Linked DNA regions of Bosea vaviloviae. The protein of the gene in region 2 interacts with the protein of the main gene of each other region in a pairwise test. Links are inferred from orthologs where the notes say so. Each region holds a gene or a part of one and is shown on either strand. Other genes may lie near its edges. The genes, in order: BHK69_RS19530, BHK69_RS04515 and BHK69_RS09480.

The links.
Region 1: the proteins of BHK69_RS04515 (region 2) and BHK69_RS19530 interact in binary tests that used the Escherichia coli proteins (3 or more experiments, as listed by UniProt). The link is inferred for Bosea vaviloviae from one-to-one orthologs.
Region 3: the proteins of BHK69_RS04515 (region 2) and BHK69_RS09480 interact in binary tests that used the Escherichia coli proteins (3 or more experiments, as listed by UniProt). The link is inferred for Bosea vaviloviae from one-to-one orthologs.

Annotation. Positions count from the first base shown.
Region 1 is NZ_CP017147.1:4,269,158-4,274,096, forward strand. What follows is about bases 1,481-4,361. They hold BHK69_RS19530 (two-component system sensor histidine kinase NtrB), read left to right. Parts: upstream 1,481-2,323; coding sequence 2,324-3,400; downstream 3,401-4,361. Other genes in these bases: dusB (tRNA dihydrouridine synthase DusB), read left to right, coding at 1,481-2,241; ntrC (nitrogen regulation protein NR(I)), read left to right, coding at 3,421-4,361. Outside these bases: BHK69_RS19520 (bifunctional 2-C-methyl-D-erythritol 4-phosphate cytidylyltransferase/2-C-methyl-D-erythritol 2,4-cyclodiphosphate synthase), read right to left, coding at 1-1,036; more of dusB, read left to right, coding at 1,219-1,480; more of ntrC, read left to right, coding at 4,362-4,869.
Region 2 is NZ_CP017147.1:954,138-958,997, reverse strand. What follows is about bases 683-3,484. They hold BHK69_RS04515 (P-II family nitrogen regulator), read right to left. Parts: upstream 2,352-3,484; coding sequence 2,013-2,351; downstream 683-2,012. Other genes in these bases: tesB (acyl-CoA thioesterase II), read right to left, coding at 2,606-3,472; BHK69_RS04520 (ammonium transporter), read right to left, coding at 683-1,984. Outside these bases: BHK69_RS04525 (antibiotic biosynthesis monooxygenase family protein), read left to right, coding at 79-423; more of BHK69_RS04520, read right to left, coding at 506-682; BHK69_RS04505 (ubiquinone biosynthesis hydroxylase), read left to right, coding at 3,591-4,841. UniProt on the Escherichia coli protein: Involved in the regulation of nitrogen metabolism. Regulates the activity of its targets by protein-protein interaction in response to the nitrogen status of the cell.
Region 3 is NZ_CP017147.1:2,020,288-2,025,618, reverse strand. The notes cover bases 694-3,966. They hold BHK69_RS09480 ([protein-PII] uridylyltransferase), read left to right. Parts: upstream 694-1,000; coding sequence 1,001-3,766; downstream 3,767-3,966. Other genes in these bases: grpE (nucleotide exchange factor GrpE), read left to right, coding at 3,875-3,966. In the rest of the region: BHK69_RS09485 (aliphatic sulfonate ABC transporter substrate-binding protein), read right to left, coding at 1-662; more of grpE, read left to right, coding at 3,967-4,489; BHK69_RS09470 (trimeric intracellular cation channel family protein), read left to right, coding at 4,493-5,113; BHK69_RS09465 (alpha-ketoglutarate-dependent dioxygenase AlkB family protein), read right to left, coding at 5,129-5,331.

The DNA.
Region 1 (4,939 bases), 3.3 Mb from region 2 along the record:
GCGGGCCGATCTTGGGCGCCTCGCAGACGATAGTGAGATCAAGGAAGTCGATGCGCCCGCCGCGCTGCCTGACGCGCTCTGCCGCGAAGGCCAGGAACTGCGCGGAGGCCGCGTCCTTCCATTGCGGGTCGCTGGGCGGGAAATGCGTGCCGATATCGCCCTCAGTCAGCGCGCCGAGAAGCGCATCCGTCAAGGCATGCAGGGCGACATCGCCATCGGAATGCGCCACCACGCCGCGATCATGCGCGATGCGGGTGCCGCCGAGCCAGACATGGTCGCCATCGCCGAAGGCGTGGACGTCATAGCCGGTCGCAACGCGCACATGAAGCGGCGCGCCCTGGGAGCGATCGAAGTCCTGCGGATGGGTGAGCTTCACGTTGGCTGGGTCTCCGGGAAAGGTTTTCACAGGATGCCCGGCCCATTCCATCAAAGCCGCATCGTCGGTGAAGCCCGACAGGCCGGCAGCGACTGCGGCTTCATGAGCCGCGAGCAAGGCCTTGAAGTGGAACCCCTGAGGCGTTTGCACGCTGACGAGCGTATCACGGGGCGGTGTCTCGGCGACGCGACCATCGCTACCGAGGCGCTTGATCGTGTCCGTCACCGGTAAAGCGGGGATGGCGGCGATCTCGCTTTGGAGCGCGTCGACCGTGCGGCGCATAAGCGCAGCGGTGACGAAAGGGCGGGCGGCGTCATGAACCAGCACGATGCCGTCGAAGCCGGTGGCGGCAAGTGCTTGCAGGCCCAGGCGCACGGAATCCTGCCGCGTTGCGCCGCCTTGCGCCGGCGAGAGCAGCTTCCCTGTCGGCAGGTCGGCGACGGCGTGGGCATAGCGTGCGTTGTCGCCTGGCCCGATGACGACCATGACATGATCGATCGCAGCGTCAGCTAAAAAAGGCGTCAGGGCCTGCGCAAGAACTGGCCGGCCCGCGAGGGCGCGATATTGCTTGGGCAGGTCTCCGCCGGCGCGCAGCCCGCGCCCGGCGGCGACGATCAGGGCAGCGATGGCTGCGCGGCGGCTGCTTGTTTCTGTGAGCACGGGCAATGGTCCAGCAGGGGCAATAGTCCAGCAGGGATTGGGTGATAGTGGCACGGCGTGCGATCGCCAAGTCCGCAGGCGAGACGCTCGGCAAGCCATGCGGCAGGGGTGCGGCGATGATGCACTGCAATATGTTCCGAGGCCTCTTGCGCTCTCGCAGCAATGTCCAATAAATATGCATAATGGAAGTTGCCTCAAATTCGAGCGCCGACGTAGCGATCCTGCCGGACGTCGCTCCCGTTTCGCGCGCTTTCCTGGCGCCGATGTCGGGTGTCACCGACATCGTGATGCGTCGGATCGCAGCGCGCCATGGTGCAGGCCTCGTCGTCTCCGAGATGGTTGCTTCCGACGAGTTCGTCAGGGGCAGCGAGGAGGCGCGCATCCGCGCCGAGGGAGCCGGCGTCTCGCCCCATGTCGTCCAGCTTGCCGGCTGTGATCCGCATTGGCTAGGCGAGGCGGCACGGCTGGCCGAAGCCAATGGCGCGGCGATCGTCGACATCAACATGGGCTGCCCGGCCAAGAAGGTCACAGGTGGCTGGGCAGGCTCGGCGCTGATGCGCGATCTCAACCATGCGATCGGGCTCGTCGAAGCCGCGGTGAAGGCCGTGAGCGTGCCTGTCACCGTCAAGATGCGATTGGGCTGGGATGAGGCCTCGCGCAACGCGCCGGAACTGGCGCGCCGCGCCGTCGCCTCGGGCGCGTCGATGATCACGGTGCATGGCCGGACCCGGCAGCAATTCTACAAGGGCGTCGCCGATTGGGGCGCGATCCGGGCCGTGCGCGAGCAGGGAGATTTTCCGCTCGTCGCCAATGGCGACATCCATGACGAGGATGATGCGCGCAATTGCCTTGCCCAATCGGGTGCAGATTTCGTGATGGTCGGCCGCGCCGCACTCGGCAGACCATGGCTGGTCGGCGAGATCGGCGCTGCGCTTGCCGGGCGGGCGTCCCCACAGCTCGGCCTTGGCCAGAAATTCGCCATCGCGCGCGACCACTATGAGGGGCTGCTCAGCCTGATGGGCATCGCCCATGGTGTGCGCCATGCCCGCAAGCATCTGGCGGCCTATGCCGATGAGGCCGTGGCGAGCGGCGGCATGCCCGATCCCGAACAGCGGCGCACGCTCCTGACTTCTGACGATCCGCATCTGGTGCTCGGCGCATTGACGCGACTGTTTTCTCCGGAGCTCAGCCGCGCTGCGGCCTGACGGAAAGGTGTTGCGTATGGCGATGGCGTTTTTTGATGGCGGCGGACGGGGCAGGGATGATTTCCTGCTCGATCCGATCGAGATGCAGGCCCTCAACGTGCTGCCGATGCCGGTCGTCGTGATCGGCGAGGGCCATGGTATCCTCTACGCCAACACGGCCGCCGAGGACTTCTTCCAGTCCAGCGCCGTCGTGTTGAAGCGGCAGCGCATCGACGATCTGATCGCCTTTGGCTCGCCGGTGCTGGCGCTGGTGGAGGAGGTGCAGCGGCGCGGCGCGAGCGTCAGCGAATATCGGCTTGACCTCGGCTCTCCCCGTCTCGGCGTCGATCGCGTGGTCGATGTCTTTGCCTCTCCTTTGTCCAGCCAGAGCGATGCCGTCGTGCTTATGCTGCAAGAACGGACAATTGCTGAAAAAATGGACAGGCAGCTGACCCATAGAGGAGCTGCGCGTTCGATCACAGCGCTGGGGGCCATGCTGGCCCATGAGATCAAGAACCCGCTATCGGGCATTCGCGGTGCGGCGCAGCTGCTTGAGGCCTCGGTCCCCGACAGCGACCGCATGCTGACGCAGTTGATCTGCGACGAGACCGACCGGATCGTGAAGCTCGTGGAACGGGTCGAACTCTTCGGCGACGAGCGCCCGAGCGAGCGCGATGCCGTCAATGTGCATGACGTGCTCGACCATGTGAAACGACTGGCGCAATCGGGCTTTGCGCGCCACATCCGCTTCAACGAGGTCTACGATCCGTCGTTGCCGCCGGTCGCCGGCAATCGCGACCAGCTCGTTCAGGTCTTGCTGAATTTGATGAAGAACGCGGCCGAAGCCATTGGAATGCAATCGATCGATGGCGAGATCACACTGACGACCGCTTACCGGCCAGGCATCCGTATGCAGCTCGCCGGCTCGCCGGGCCGGATCGCCCTGCCGCTCGAGATCGGCATCCGCGACAATGGGCCGGGCGTGCCCTCGGACCTGCTGCCGCACCTGTTCGATCCCTTCGTCACCACCAAGGCGCAAGGCAGTGGCCTTGGACTTGCACTCGTTGCCAAGGTGATCGGCGATCACGGCGGAATCGTCGAATGCGAATCCGTTCCTCGCCGTACGACGTTTCGAATTCTGCTGCCTCTGCACCAGCCCCGGGCGCGGCAGACAGTTTAAGGCCTACAGGACCACAGTGAATGCCGACCGGTAACATTCTCGTCGCGGACGACGACGCCGCGATCCGCACCGTCCTCAATCAAGCCCTTGCCCGGGCCGGATATGAGGTGCGGACCACGGGCCAGGCGGCGACGCTCTGGACCTGGGCCGCGCAGGGCCTCGGCGACCTCATCATCACCGATGTGGTGATGCCCGACGGCAACGCCTTCGACCTGTTGCCGCGCATCAAGCGGGTGCGCCCCGAGCTGCCGATCATCGTGATGAGCGCGCAGAATACCTTCATGACGGCGATCAAGGCCTCCGAGCGCGGCGCCTACGAGTATCTGCCCAAGCCCTTCGACCTGAAGGAGCTCGTCGCCATCGTCGGCCGCGCCCTGTCGCGGCCGCGCGGCGATGGTGGCAGGGCCAATGCGGCCGAGCCTGACGATATTCCCCTGATCGGCCGCTCGCCGGCGATGCAGGACGTCTACCGCGCGCTTGCCCGGTTGATGCCGATCGATCTCACCGTGATGATCAACGGCGAGTCCGGCACCGGCAAGGAGCTGGTCGCGCGGGCGCTGCACGATTACGGCAAGCGCAAGAACGGTCCATTCGTGGCGATCAACATGGCCGCGATCCCGAAGGACCTGATCGAATCCGAGCTGTTCGGCCATGAGAAGGGCGCCTTCACCGGTGCGCTGACGCGCTCGTCGGGCCGCTTCGAGCAGGCCGAGGGCGGCACGCTCTTCCTCGACGAGATCGGGGACATGCCGATGGAGGCTCAGACGCGCCTGCTGCGCGTGCTGCAGCAGGGCGAATACACCACCGTCGGCGGCCGGACGCCGATCAAGACCAATGTCCGCATCGTAGCCGCGACCAACAAGGATCTGCGCATCTCCATCGCGCAGGGGTTGTTCCGCGAGGATCTGTTCTTCCGGCTCAATGTGGTGCCGATCCGCCTGCCGCCCTTGCGCGAGCGCGTCGAGGACATTCCGGATCTGGCGCGCCATTTCTTCGCGCTGGTCGAGAAGGAGGGGCTGCCGCACAAGCAGATCGATTCGGAAGCGATGGACGTGATGCGGCGCTATCGCTGGCCCGGCAACGTCCGCGAGCTCGAAAATCTCGTCCGCAGGCTCGCGGCGCTCTATCCGCAGGAGACCATCACGGCGCCGATCGTCGATGCGGAGCTCCAGCCGGCTTCGCCGACGACGAGTTTTTCGGGCGGATCGGCGCCCGAGCGGGCCGAAACGCTGTCGGGCTCGGTCGAGCGCCATCTCAACCAGTATTTCGGCGGCTTCGGCGATAATATCCCGCCGCCTGGCCTGTATCACCGCATTCTGCGCGAGGTCGAGCCGCCTTTGATTGCTGCAGCCCTGGCCGCGACGCGGGGCAATCAGATCCGCGCCGCCGAATTGCTCGGCCTGAATCGCAACACGCTGCGCAAGAAGATTCGCGAATTGGACATGCAGGTCGTGCGCTCGCCGCGCTAGAGCAGGATGCGAAAAAGTGGGAACCGGTTTTTCGCAATCGATCCTGCTCTAACTCTTTGATGAGAGACGG
Region 2 (4,860 bases):
GCGCTGGCGACTTCGGATGGAACGTTACGGGCGCTGCTGCATTTCCGCCCTGTAGGCAGCCAGACAGGAGACATCGCGATGCGAGACGCTCATGGGGAGAAGATCGCGGCGATCGCGCGCATCTGGCGCGGCCGAACAACCGCGGCGAAAGCGGATGAATATGCCGTCTATCTGCGCGAGGTGGGCGTGACACCACTGCTCGAAACCGCGCTCGGGGCGCAGATGTTTCGCGAGGATCGCGGCGCCGAGACGGAATTCGTGACGATCTCGTACTGGGAGAGCATCGAGGCGATGTCGCGCTTCGCCGGCTCCGATCCGCGCCGCATCCACCATCTCGAACGTGATGCGGAATTTCTGATCGAGCTGCCTGAAAGCGTGCAGATCCTGGACGTCGTTGTCGATCGCCGGGCAGTGGATTTCTGACGTCCGGTTCCTGACGCCAATGAAAAACCCCGGCGGTTTCCCGCCGGGGTTGTTTCACGTGAGACGCTGAGGCGAGAGCGGCTCAGTCGTGATAGGCGCGCTCGCCATGCTCGGCGATGTCGAGACCTTCGCGTTCCTGATCGGGGGCGACGCGCAGGCCGACGATGACGTCGACGATCTTGTAGAGGATCAGCGAGCCGACGCCGCTGAAGACCAGCGTGAACAGCACCGCCTTGGCCTGCGCCAGGAAGGCATCGCCCAGCACATAGGCGCCGACGGCAAGTTCACCGGGCTTCGAGGAATAGTCCGGGATACCGACGCCGCCGAGATCGACATTCACCAGGATGCCGGTCGCCAGGGCGCCGATGATGCCGCCGATGCAGTGGATGCCGAAGACGTCGAGCGAGTCGTCATAGCCCAGCGCGTTCTTGACGGTGGAGCAGAAGACGAAGCAGACGACGCCGGCGACGAGGCCCAGCATGATCGAACCCATCGGGCCAGCAAAGCCGGCGGCCGGCGTGACCGCGACAAGGCCCGCGACCGCGCCCGAGACCATGCCGAGCATCGAGGGCTTGCCCTTGACGGCCCATTCCACGAAGAGCCAGCCGACTGCCGCCGCCGCCGTGGCGACGAAGGTGTTGATCATGGCGAGCGCGGCGGTGCCGTTGGCTTCCAGGTTGGAGCCGGCGTTGAAGCCGAACCAGCCGACCCAGAGCAGGGCGCCGCCGATCAGCGTCATGGTGAGCGAGTGGGGCGCCATCAGCTCCTTGCCGTAGCCGATGCGCTTGCCGAGCAGCAGGCAGCCGACCAAGCCCGCAATGCCGGCATTGATGTGCACGACGGTGCCGCCGGCGAAGTCGAGCGCGCTCCATTTGAAGAGCATGCCGGCATCGGCGTTGACGGCGTCGAGCGCGGCCTGGGCCGCAACCTTGCCGTCAGCCCCAGCGACAGCCAGCGCCTTGGCGGCATTGCCGACAACGTCGGGACCGCCCCAGTACCAGACCATATGGGCCATCGGGAAATAGATGAAGGTGGCCCAGAGCACGCTGAAGAGCAGCAGCGCCGAGAACTTCATGCGCTCGGCGAAGGCGCCGACGATGAGGGCCGGCGTGATGCAGGCAAAGGTCATCTGGAAGCAGATATAGACATATTCCGGAATGACGACGCCGTTGGAGAAGGTCGCGACCGTCGAGTTCGGATCGATGCCCTTCAGGAAGGCCTTGGAGAAGCCGCCGACATAGTCGTTCAGGCTGCCGCCATTGGTGAAGGCGAGCGAGTAGCCGTAGAAGACCCAGAGCAGGCAGACGATGCAGACGATGGCGAAGACCTGCGTCAGTACGGAGAGCATGTTCTTGCTGCGGACGAGACCGCCATAGAACAGCGCGAGGCCGGGAATGGTCATGAGCAGGACGAGGATCGTCGAGCTCATCATGAAGGCGACGTCGCCCTTGTTGGGAACGGGCGCGGGAGGGGTGGCCGGAGCCTGCGCGAGCGCGGTGCCAGCGGCCGCCGCGAGCGCCAGCCCGACAAGTCCGGCCCGGCTGAGGGTCTTGAAATTCATCGTTGGAAACTCCTGAAGGATCGCTGGCTCAGAGGGCGTCGCCGTCGGTTTCGCCGGTGCGGATGCGCACGGCTTTCTCGATCGACGAAACGAAGATCTTGCCGTCACCGATCTGACCGGTGCGGGCGGCGGCGGTGATCGCGTCGATCACCTTGCTGACGAGTTCGTCGGACACGGCGACCTCGATCTTGATCTTCGGCAGGAAGCTCACGGCGTATTCGGCACCACGGTAGATTTCCGTGTGGCCCTTCTGGCGGCCATAGCCCTTCACCTCGGTCACGGTCAGGCCGTGCACGCCGATGGCGGTGAGCCCGTCGCGCACCTCCTCCAGCTTGAACGGCTTGATGATAGCCATCACGATCTTCATTGCAGGGTTTCCCCGTTTACGCCGCCCGGAAGTCAGCCCCGGCGATCTTGTTGCGCCTCGCGCACCTGTGAGAGTTTCGGCGCACGTCGGGAAACGGCAATTCAAGGCGCGTGCCAACTGCCCTGTGGTCACACCGGGGGTTGAATTCGCGAATCAGCGATTACGCCGGTGATGAAGCCACCAGCGCTGATCAAGAAATATGCAAATGATGATTTATTAGGCTGATGCTTAGAAAGCGCTCACGCCGAAAGCGCTCACGCCATGTCCGGCCTCGGACGGATCAGCCCTTCCTGCGCGACCGAGGCGACCAGCTTGCCGTCCCGGTTGAAGATGAGGCCGCGTGAAAAGCCGCGCGCAGCCGAGGTCGAGGGGCTGTCCTGGGCATAGAGCAGCCATTCGTCGGCGCGGAAGGGCCGGTGGAACCAGAGCGCATGGTCGAGGCTTGCGCCCTGGATCTGCTTGTCGAAAACGTTCTTGCCATGCGCGATCAGGCTCGAATCGAGCAGCATCAGGTCCGACGCATAGGCGAGCACGCTCTGGTGGATCGCCGGTTCGTCGGGCAAGGGCTGCATCGCCTTGATCCAGACGTTGAATTTCGGCTCCATCTTGCCGCCGCTGGCATAGCGGGCGAGTTCGACCGGCCTGATCTCGATTGGCCTTTCGCGCTGGTAATAGGCGCGCACGGCGTCGGGCATATGCGGCAGCACGCTGCGCTTCATGGTCTCGCGGTCGGGCAGATCCTCCGGCATCGGCACGTCGGGCATCGGCATCTGATGCTCGAAACCTTCCTCCGCGGCATGGAAGGAGGCCGACATGGCGAAGATTGCCTCACCCTTCTGGATCGCCAGCACGCGCCGTGTGGTGAAGGAGCGGCCGTCGCGCAGCCGGTCGACTTCATAGATGATCGGGATCTCGGGATCGCCCGGCAGCAGGAAATAGGCGTGCAGCGAGTGGGGCTGGCGATCCTCCACCGTCTTGCAGGCGGCGTAGAGCGCCTGGCCGATCACCTGCCCGCCGAAGACGCGCGCCCAGCCGACCTTGGGGCTGCGACCCCGGAACAGATTGCGTTCGAGCGGCTCGAGGTCGAGGATCGACAGCAGGGAGTCGCTGATCTGTGACATGGTCTGAAGGCTCTTCGGGCGGGCGCGATCGCAGTCTATGCTGCATCAGCACCGACGCATCGCGCGTCGTCAAGCCGGTGCGCCTTCAGCACGGCCGTCGGGCGAGGAGTGGATTACAATGGCGTCTGGACTGGGCCTGGCCCGCAACCGGATCGTGATCGCGGGCGGCGGGATCGCCGGATTGTCGCTGGCGCTGGCGCTGAAGCAGGCGCTTGGCGCAGGCTTCGAGATCGTGCTGGCCGATCCGTCATTGAGCCTGGAGCCACGCGCCGACAGCCGTGCCTACGCGGTGGCCGCAGCGGCGCAGAATATGCTGGAGGCGCTCGGAATCTGGCAGAAGGTCGTATCCACCGCCCAGCCGATGACCGAGATGGTCGTCACCGACAGCCGCAACTCGGATGTGGTGCGCCCGGTCTTCCTGACTTTCGATGGCGAGGTCGAACCTGGCCAGCCCTTCGCTCATATGGTCGAGAATGCGGCGCTGCTGAGCGCGTTCCTCGACGCCTGCCGCGCTGCGGGCGTGGTGCTGCGCCCCGAGGGCGTACGCCGCTTCGAGAGCAGGGATGACGAGGTCGAACTCCGATTCGCCGGCGGTGAGCTGCTCCAGGCGGCTCTGCTCGTCGCGGCCGACGGAGCGCGCTCGAAGCTGCGCGAGCAGGCCGGCATCGGCTGGGTCGGCTGGTCCTATCGGCAAACCGGGCTGGTGGCGACGCTGGGTCACGAGCGCCCGCATCACGGCCGCGCCGTCGAGCATTTCCTGCCATCGGGGCCCTTCGCCATCCTGCCGCTCACCGATGGGGGCAAGCTCGGACATCGCTCCTCGATCGTCTGGACTGAAGGCACGGAGAATGTGCCGGCGCTGCTCTCGCTCGACGCGACCGATCTCTTGGCCGAGATCGAGCGGCGTTTTGGGCTGGAACTCGGCGAGATCGCGCTGGAGAGCACCGTCAGCGCGCATCCGCTCGGCTTCGGCGTGGCGCGGCGCTTCGTCGGGGAGCGGCTGGCCCTGCTCGGCGACGCCGCCCATGTCATCCACCCGATCGCCGGGCAGGGGCTCAATCTCGGGTTGAAGGATGTCGCGGCCTTGGCCGAAGCGATCGTCGACGCGGCCCGGCTCGGGCTCGATCCCGGAGCAGCCGAGGTGCTCGAAGGCTATGAGCGTGCGCGCCGCTTCGACACGGTGGCGATGGGAGCGGTCACGGACGGGCTGAACCGATTGTTCTCGAACGACGTCACCCCGGTGAGGCTCGCGCGCGATCTGGGCCTGGGTCTGGTCGACCGATTGCCGGGGCTGAAGCGCTTCTTCATTCGCGAGGCGGCGGGGCTTGCCGGCGCGACGCCGCGGCTGTTGCGGGGCGAGGCGCTGTAAGGGGCAGTACTACCGCGTC
Region 3 (5,331 bases), 1.1 Mb from region 2 along the record:
GCCTCGCGGACATTGAGGATGCCCCAGGTGTTGTCCTCAGCCTTGCGGTGGAAGAGTTTTGCGCCGCTCTCGACCTCGGCCGCCGCCATCAGCGGGTCAAGTCCTGCCCAGGCGTCGACATCGCCGCGCTCCAGAGCGAGGCGGCCATCGGCATGCTGCAGCAGGACGAGCTTGACGTCCTTCTCGGTCAGCTTGGCCTCGGCCAGCGCCCTGACCAGGAAGATATGCGGGTCGGTGCCCCGCGTCACGGCAACGCGCTTGCCCTTGAGGTCGGCGACCTTGGTGATCTCGCTCTTGGCGCCGGTGACCAGGGCCGTCCATTCCGGGCGCGAATAGACATAGATCGACTTGATCGGGTTGCCGTTGATCTTTCCGATCAGGGCTGCCGCGCCGGCGGTCGAGCCGAAATCGAGCGAACCGGCATTGAGGAATTCGAGCGCCTTGTTGGAGCCGGCCGACTGAACCCAGCGCACGGCGATGCCCTCGGGGGCGAGCGCTTTTTCGAGGATGCCGCGCTCCTTCAGCACGAGGCTGACGGGGTTATAGGTCGCGTAGTCGATGCGGATTTCCTTGGGGGCCTGCGCGAAGACGGATGTGGCGCCCAGGGCAAGCGAGGTGGCGACGAAACCGGCGATGGCGCGGCGGCGTGTGATGATGCTCATGATCGATCCCTTGTTGCGATGACGCGCAGGGATCGGGACCGACTCGCAAGCCTGCCCTTGGCCCCGACGCTTTAGCTGCACTTATTTCGCGCCCGCAAGCTGCTGGCTCAAATCGGCGCGTATCCGTCTTTTAGGTCCACGCGTTCTGTTTGTCAAACACGACATCCGGCGATGTTGAATTGTAAATTACACGTACTCGTAATGTGTAATTTATCTGCTTTGCGAATCCCGCCGGCATGTTAACGAGCGGAATGGGCCGAGGCCGCATGGCCCGGAATCGAGGGTGAGCCGCCGTGTCGTCCGTCGCCGATCAGCCGCGCCTCGCGCTCGCCGAGGTGCTGGAGAACCCCGCCCAGGCCGTCGCGAAACTCATCGCCCGATTGGGCAACCCCTCGACCACCGAGATGCGCCAGGCGCTGGTGGCGCATCTGCGCCGCGTGCTCGATGAAGGCCACGCCTCGGCCAAGGATCTGCTCGCCGGCCCACGCAACGGCCTCGCCTGCGCCGAGCGCATCTCCGAGACGATGGACGGGATCGTCGCCTGCCTGCATATCGCAGCGAGCGAGCATTTCTACCAAGCGGTCAACCCGTCGCAATCCGAGCGCATCGCCGTCGTCGCGGTCGGCGGCTATGGCCGTGGCACGCTCGCGCCGGGCTCCGATGTCGACCTGCTGTTCCTGTTCCCGCACAAGCAGACCGCTTGGGGCGAGAGCGTGGTCGAGGCGATGCTCTACCCGCTCTGGGACCTGAAGCTGAAGGTCGGCCACTCCGTGCGCTCGATCGATGACTGCATGCGCGAGGCGCGCGCCGACATGACGATCCGGACTGCGCTGCTCGAAGCGCGCTTCCTCATCGGGGACAGGTCGCTCTTCGACGAGATGGTGCGCCGCTTCGGGGCCGAGGTGATGGAGGGCACGGCGCCCGCCTTCACCGAGGCCAAGCTCGCCGAGCGCGAGACGCGGGTGCGCCGCGCCGGCACCTCGCGCTATCTGGTCGAGCCCAACGTCAAGGACGGCAAGGGCGGCCTGCGCGACCTCAACACCTTGTTCTGGATCGCGAAATACGCCTATCGCGTCGATGATGTCAGCGAACTGGTCGCAGCCGGCCTGTTCGACCGCAAGGAACTCGTGATGTTCCAGCGTTCGGAGGAGTTCCTCTGGCGCGTGCGCTGCTGGATGCATTTCATCACCGGCCGGGCCGAGGAGCGCCTGTCCTTCGACCTCCAGCGCCAGGTCGCCGCCGCGATCGGCTATGCCGGGCGCAGCGGCCAGGCGCCGGTCGAGCGTTTCATGAAGGCCTATTTCCTCGTCGCCAAGGATGTCGGCGACCTGACCGCCATCGTCTGTGCGGCGCTGGAGGCGCGCCAGCAGAAGCCGCGCGCCTCGCTCTCGCGCCTGCTCGGCTCGTTTGCCAAGCGCAAACGCGTGCGCGCACTCGGCCATCCCGATTTCACGCTGAAGAGCCAGCGCCTCAACGTGATCGACGACGACGCCTTCCGGCGCGATCCGGTCAACCTGCTGCGGCTCTACGAGATCGCCAGTCGCGACGACATCGCCATCCACCCCGACACCAGCCGGCTGGTGACGCAGTCGCTGCGCCTGGTCACGGCGCAATTGCGCCACGATCCCGAAGCCAACCGCATCTTCCTGGAGATCCTGACCGGGCGGCGCTCGCCGGAGCCGGTGCTGCGGCGGATGAACGAGTCGGGGCTGCTGGGGCGCTTCATCCCGGATTTCGGCCGCATCGTCGCGATGATGCAGTTCAACATGTATCACCACTATACGGTCGACGAGCACCTGATCCGTTCGATCGGCGTCTTGGCGGAAATCGATGCCGGCGTTCTCGAAATCGAGCATCCGCTCGCCAACGAGATCATGCCGAACCTCGCCAATCGTCGCGCGCTCTATGTCGCGCTGTTCCTGCACGACATCGCCAAGGGCCGGCTCGAGGACCACTCGATCGCCGGCGCCAAGATCGCCCGCAAGCTCGGCCCCCGGCTGGGCCTGAGCGAGGCACAGACCGAAACAGTCGCCTGGCTGGTCGAACACCATCTCGACATGTCGACCGTCGCCCAGAGCCGCGACCTCGGCGACCCCAAGACGATCGAGACCTTTGCCGCGACGGTGCAGACGCTGGAGCGGTTGAAGCTCTTGCTCATCCTCACCGTCGCCGACATCAAGGCGGTCGGCCCCGGCGTCTGGAACGGCTGGAAGGGCCAGCTCCTGCGCACGCTCTATTATGAGACCGAGATCGTGCTCGCCGGCGGCTATTCCGCGATCGAGCGCAAGGCCCGCGTCGAGAAGAAGCAGGATGCGCTGAAGGAACAGCTCGCCGATTGGCCCGAGACCGAGCGCAACGCCTATCTCGCCCGCCATTATCCACCCTACTGGATCAAGACCGAGCTCGCCCGCCAGGAGAAGCACGCCCGCTTTCTCAGGCAGGCGGAGAGCGAGGGCCGCACCACAGCGACCGCCGTCGAGACCGACCAGTTCCGCGGCATCACCGAGCTCACCATCCTGGCGCCCGACCATCCGCGCCTGCTGGCGATCGTCACCGGAGCCTGCGCGGCGGCCGGCGGCAACATCGTCGACGCGCAGATCTTCACCACCACCGACGGGCTCGTGCTCGACACGATCTCGGTCTCGCGCGCCTTCGACCGGGACGACGACGAACTGCGCCGGGCCGAGCGGATCGCGGCCGCGATCGAGCGCGCGCTGAAGGGGGAGATCAAGATCGCGGATCTGGTGGCGCAGCGCCGCGCCCCGCCGCCGCGCGGCCAGACCTTCCAGCTCGCGCCCGAGGTCATCATCGACAATGTGCTCTCGGCCCGCCACACCGTGCTCGAGGTCTCGGGGCTCGACCGGCCCGGCTTGCTCTACGACCTGACCACTGCGATCGGGAAGCTCAACCTCAACATCGCCTCGGCCCATATCGCCACTTTCGGCGAGAAGGCGGTCGACGTGTTCTACGTCACCGACCTGACGACGGCGAAGATCGTCTCGACCGCGCGCCAGCTCGCCATCCGCAGAGCGCTGCTCGACGTCTTCGCCTTCGATCACGACAAGCCGGCCGCAGCCAAGGCCAAGGCACCCGTGCGCGCTTGATTTCGCAGGCAACAAGCCCGATATCGGCCCGGAACGCCGTTGCGCCCTTCGCCTGCGCCGGCCCCCGATCCGCCTGGAATTGCGATCTATTTGGAATTGGATGACGCCATGACGCAGAAGCCTGCGAAAGAAGAGCCCGAGATCGACACCGCGACCAGCGAGGAACTGGCCAATGAAGCCGCCTCCAATGCCGAGGCCGATCTCGCCCGGCTGGAATCCGAGCGCGACGACTTCAAGGACAAGCTGCTGCGCACACTGGCCGACATGGAGAATTTGCGCCGGCGCACCGAGCGTGAGATCTCCGACGCCAAGGCCTATGCGGTAACGAGCTTCGCCCGCGATATGCTGGCCTCGGCCGACAATCTGCGCCGTGCGCTGGAGAGCGTGCCCGAAGCCGCGCGCAGCGGAGCCGAAGCGGCTCTGGCAGCGCTGATTGAAGGCGTCGAGCTGACCGAGCGCGACCTGCTGAAGACGCTGGAGCGCCACGGCGTGCGCAAGATCGATCCGCAGGGGGAGAAGTTCGATCCCAACCTGCATCAGGCGATGTTCGAGGCGCCCGATGCCGAAACGCCCAAGGGCATGGTCTCCAAGGTCGTGCAGTCAGGCTACAAGATCGGCGAGCGCGTGCTGCGGCCGGCCCTGGTCGGCGTCTCGGCCGGCGCGCCCAAGCCGCAGGAACCCTCGACCCCGGACACCTCCGGCAGCACTCCGTCCGGCCACTGAGACGTGCTCGAAACCGCCGGCGTCGCCGTCTTTGCATTGACTGGCGCGCTGGTCGCGACCCGCAAGGGCATGGACCCGTTCGGCTTCATCCTGCTCGCGACGGTGACCGGCGTCGGCGGCGGCACGCTGCGCGATCTCCTGCTCGGGCGCCTCGTCTTCTGGGTGCGCGATCCCAGCGATGTTCTCGTCTGCTCGGGCGTCGCGCTTGGCGCCTGGGCCATCGCTTATCTGAAGCCCGGCATGCTCGATGGCTGGGCCGGCAAGCGCCTGCTGATCTGGGCCGACTCGGCCGGGCTTGCGCTCTTCGCCGTTGCCGGCACGCTGAAGGCGCTCGATGTCGGCGTCTCCTCCCTGTCAGCGATCGCGCTCGGCGCGATGACCGCCTCCTTCGGCGGCATCCTGCGCGACATCCTGGCCGGCGACCGGCCGATGGTGCTGTGGAGCCGCGATTTCTACGTCACGGCCGCAGCCGCGGGGGCAGCGATGACCGCGCTTCTGTCGAGCCTGGTGATCGAACCGGTCATCGTCATGCTCGTCGGCCTCGCGACCACCTTCGGCCTGCGGGCTGGGTCGATCCTGTTCGGCTGGTCGTTCCCGAACCTGCCGGGCTCGGGATCGTCCTGATGAGTCACTCCGGCCTCATTGTTTTAACGCGTTTTCTTCACGCGAACCGGTATCCACTTCGCTCGAAAACGCTCTCGTCACACGCCGCAATGTCAGATTGATCCGCCCGCCCTGCGGCAACAGGCTCGACGAGCCCGCCAGGATGCGGTCGATGCCGTGATAGGCGAGCCTGGCCTCCCCGCCGAACAGCAAGACATCGCCCGAGGCAAGCTTCAGCG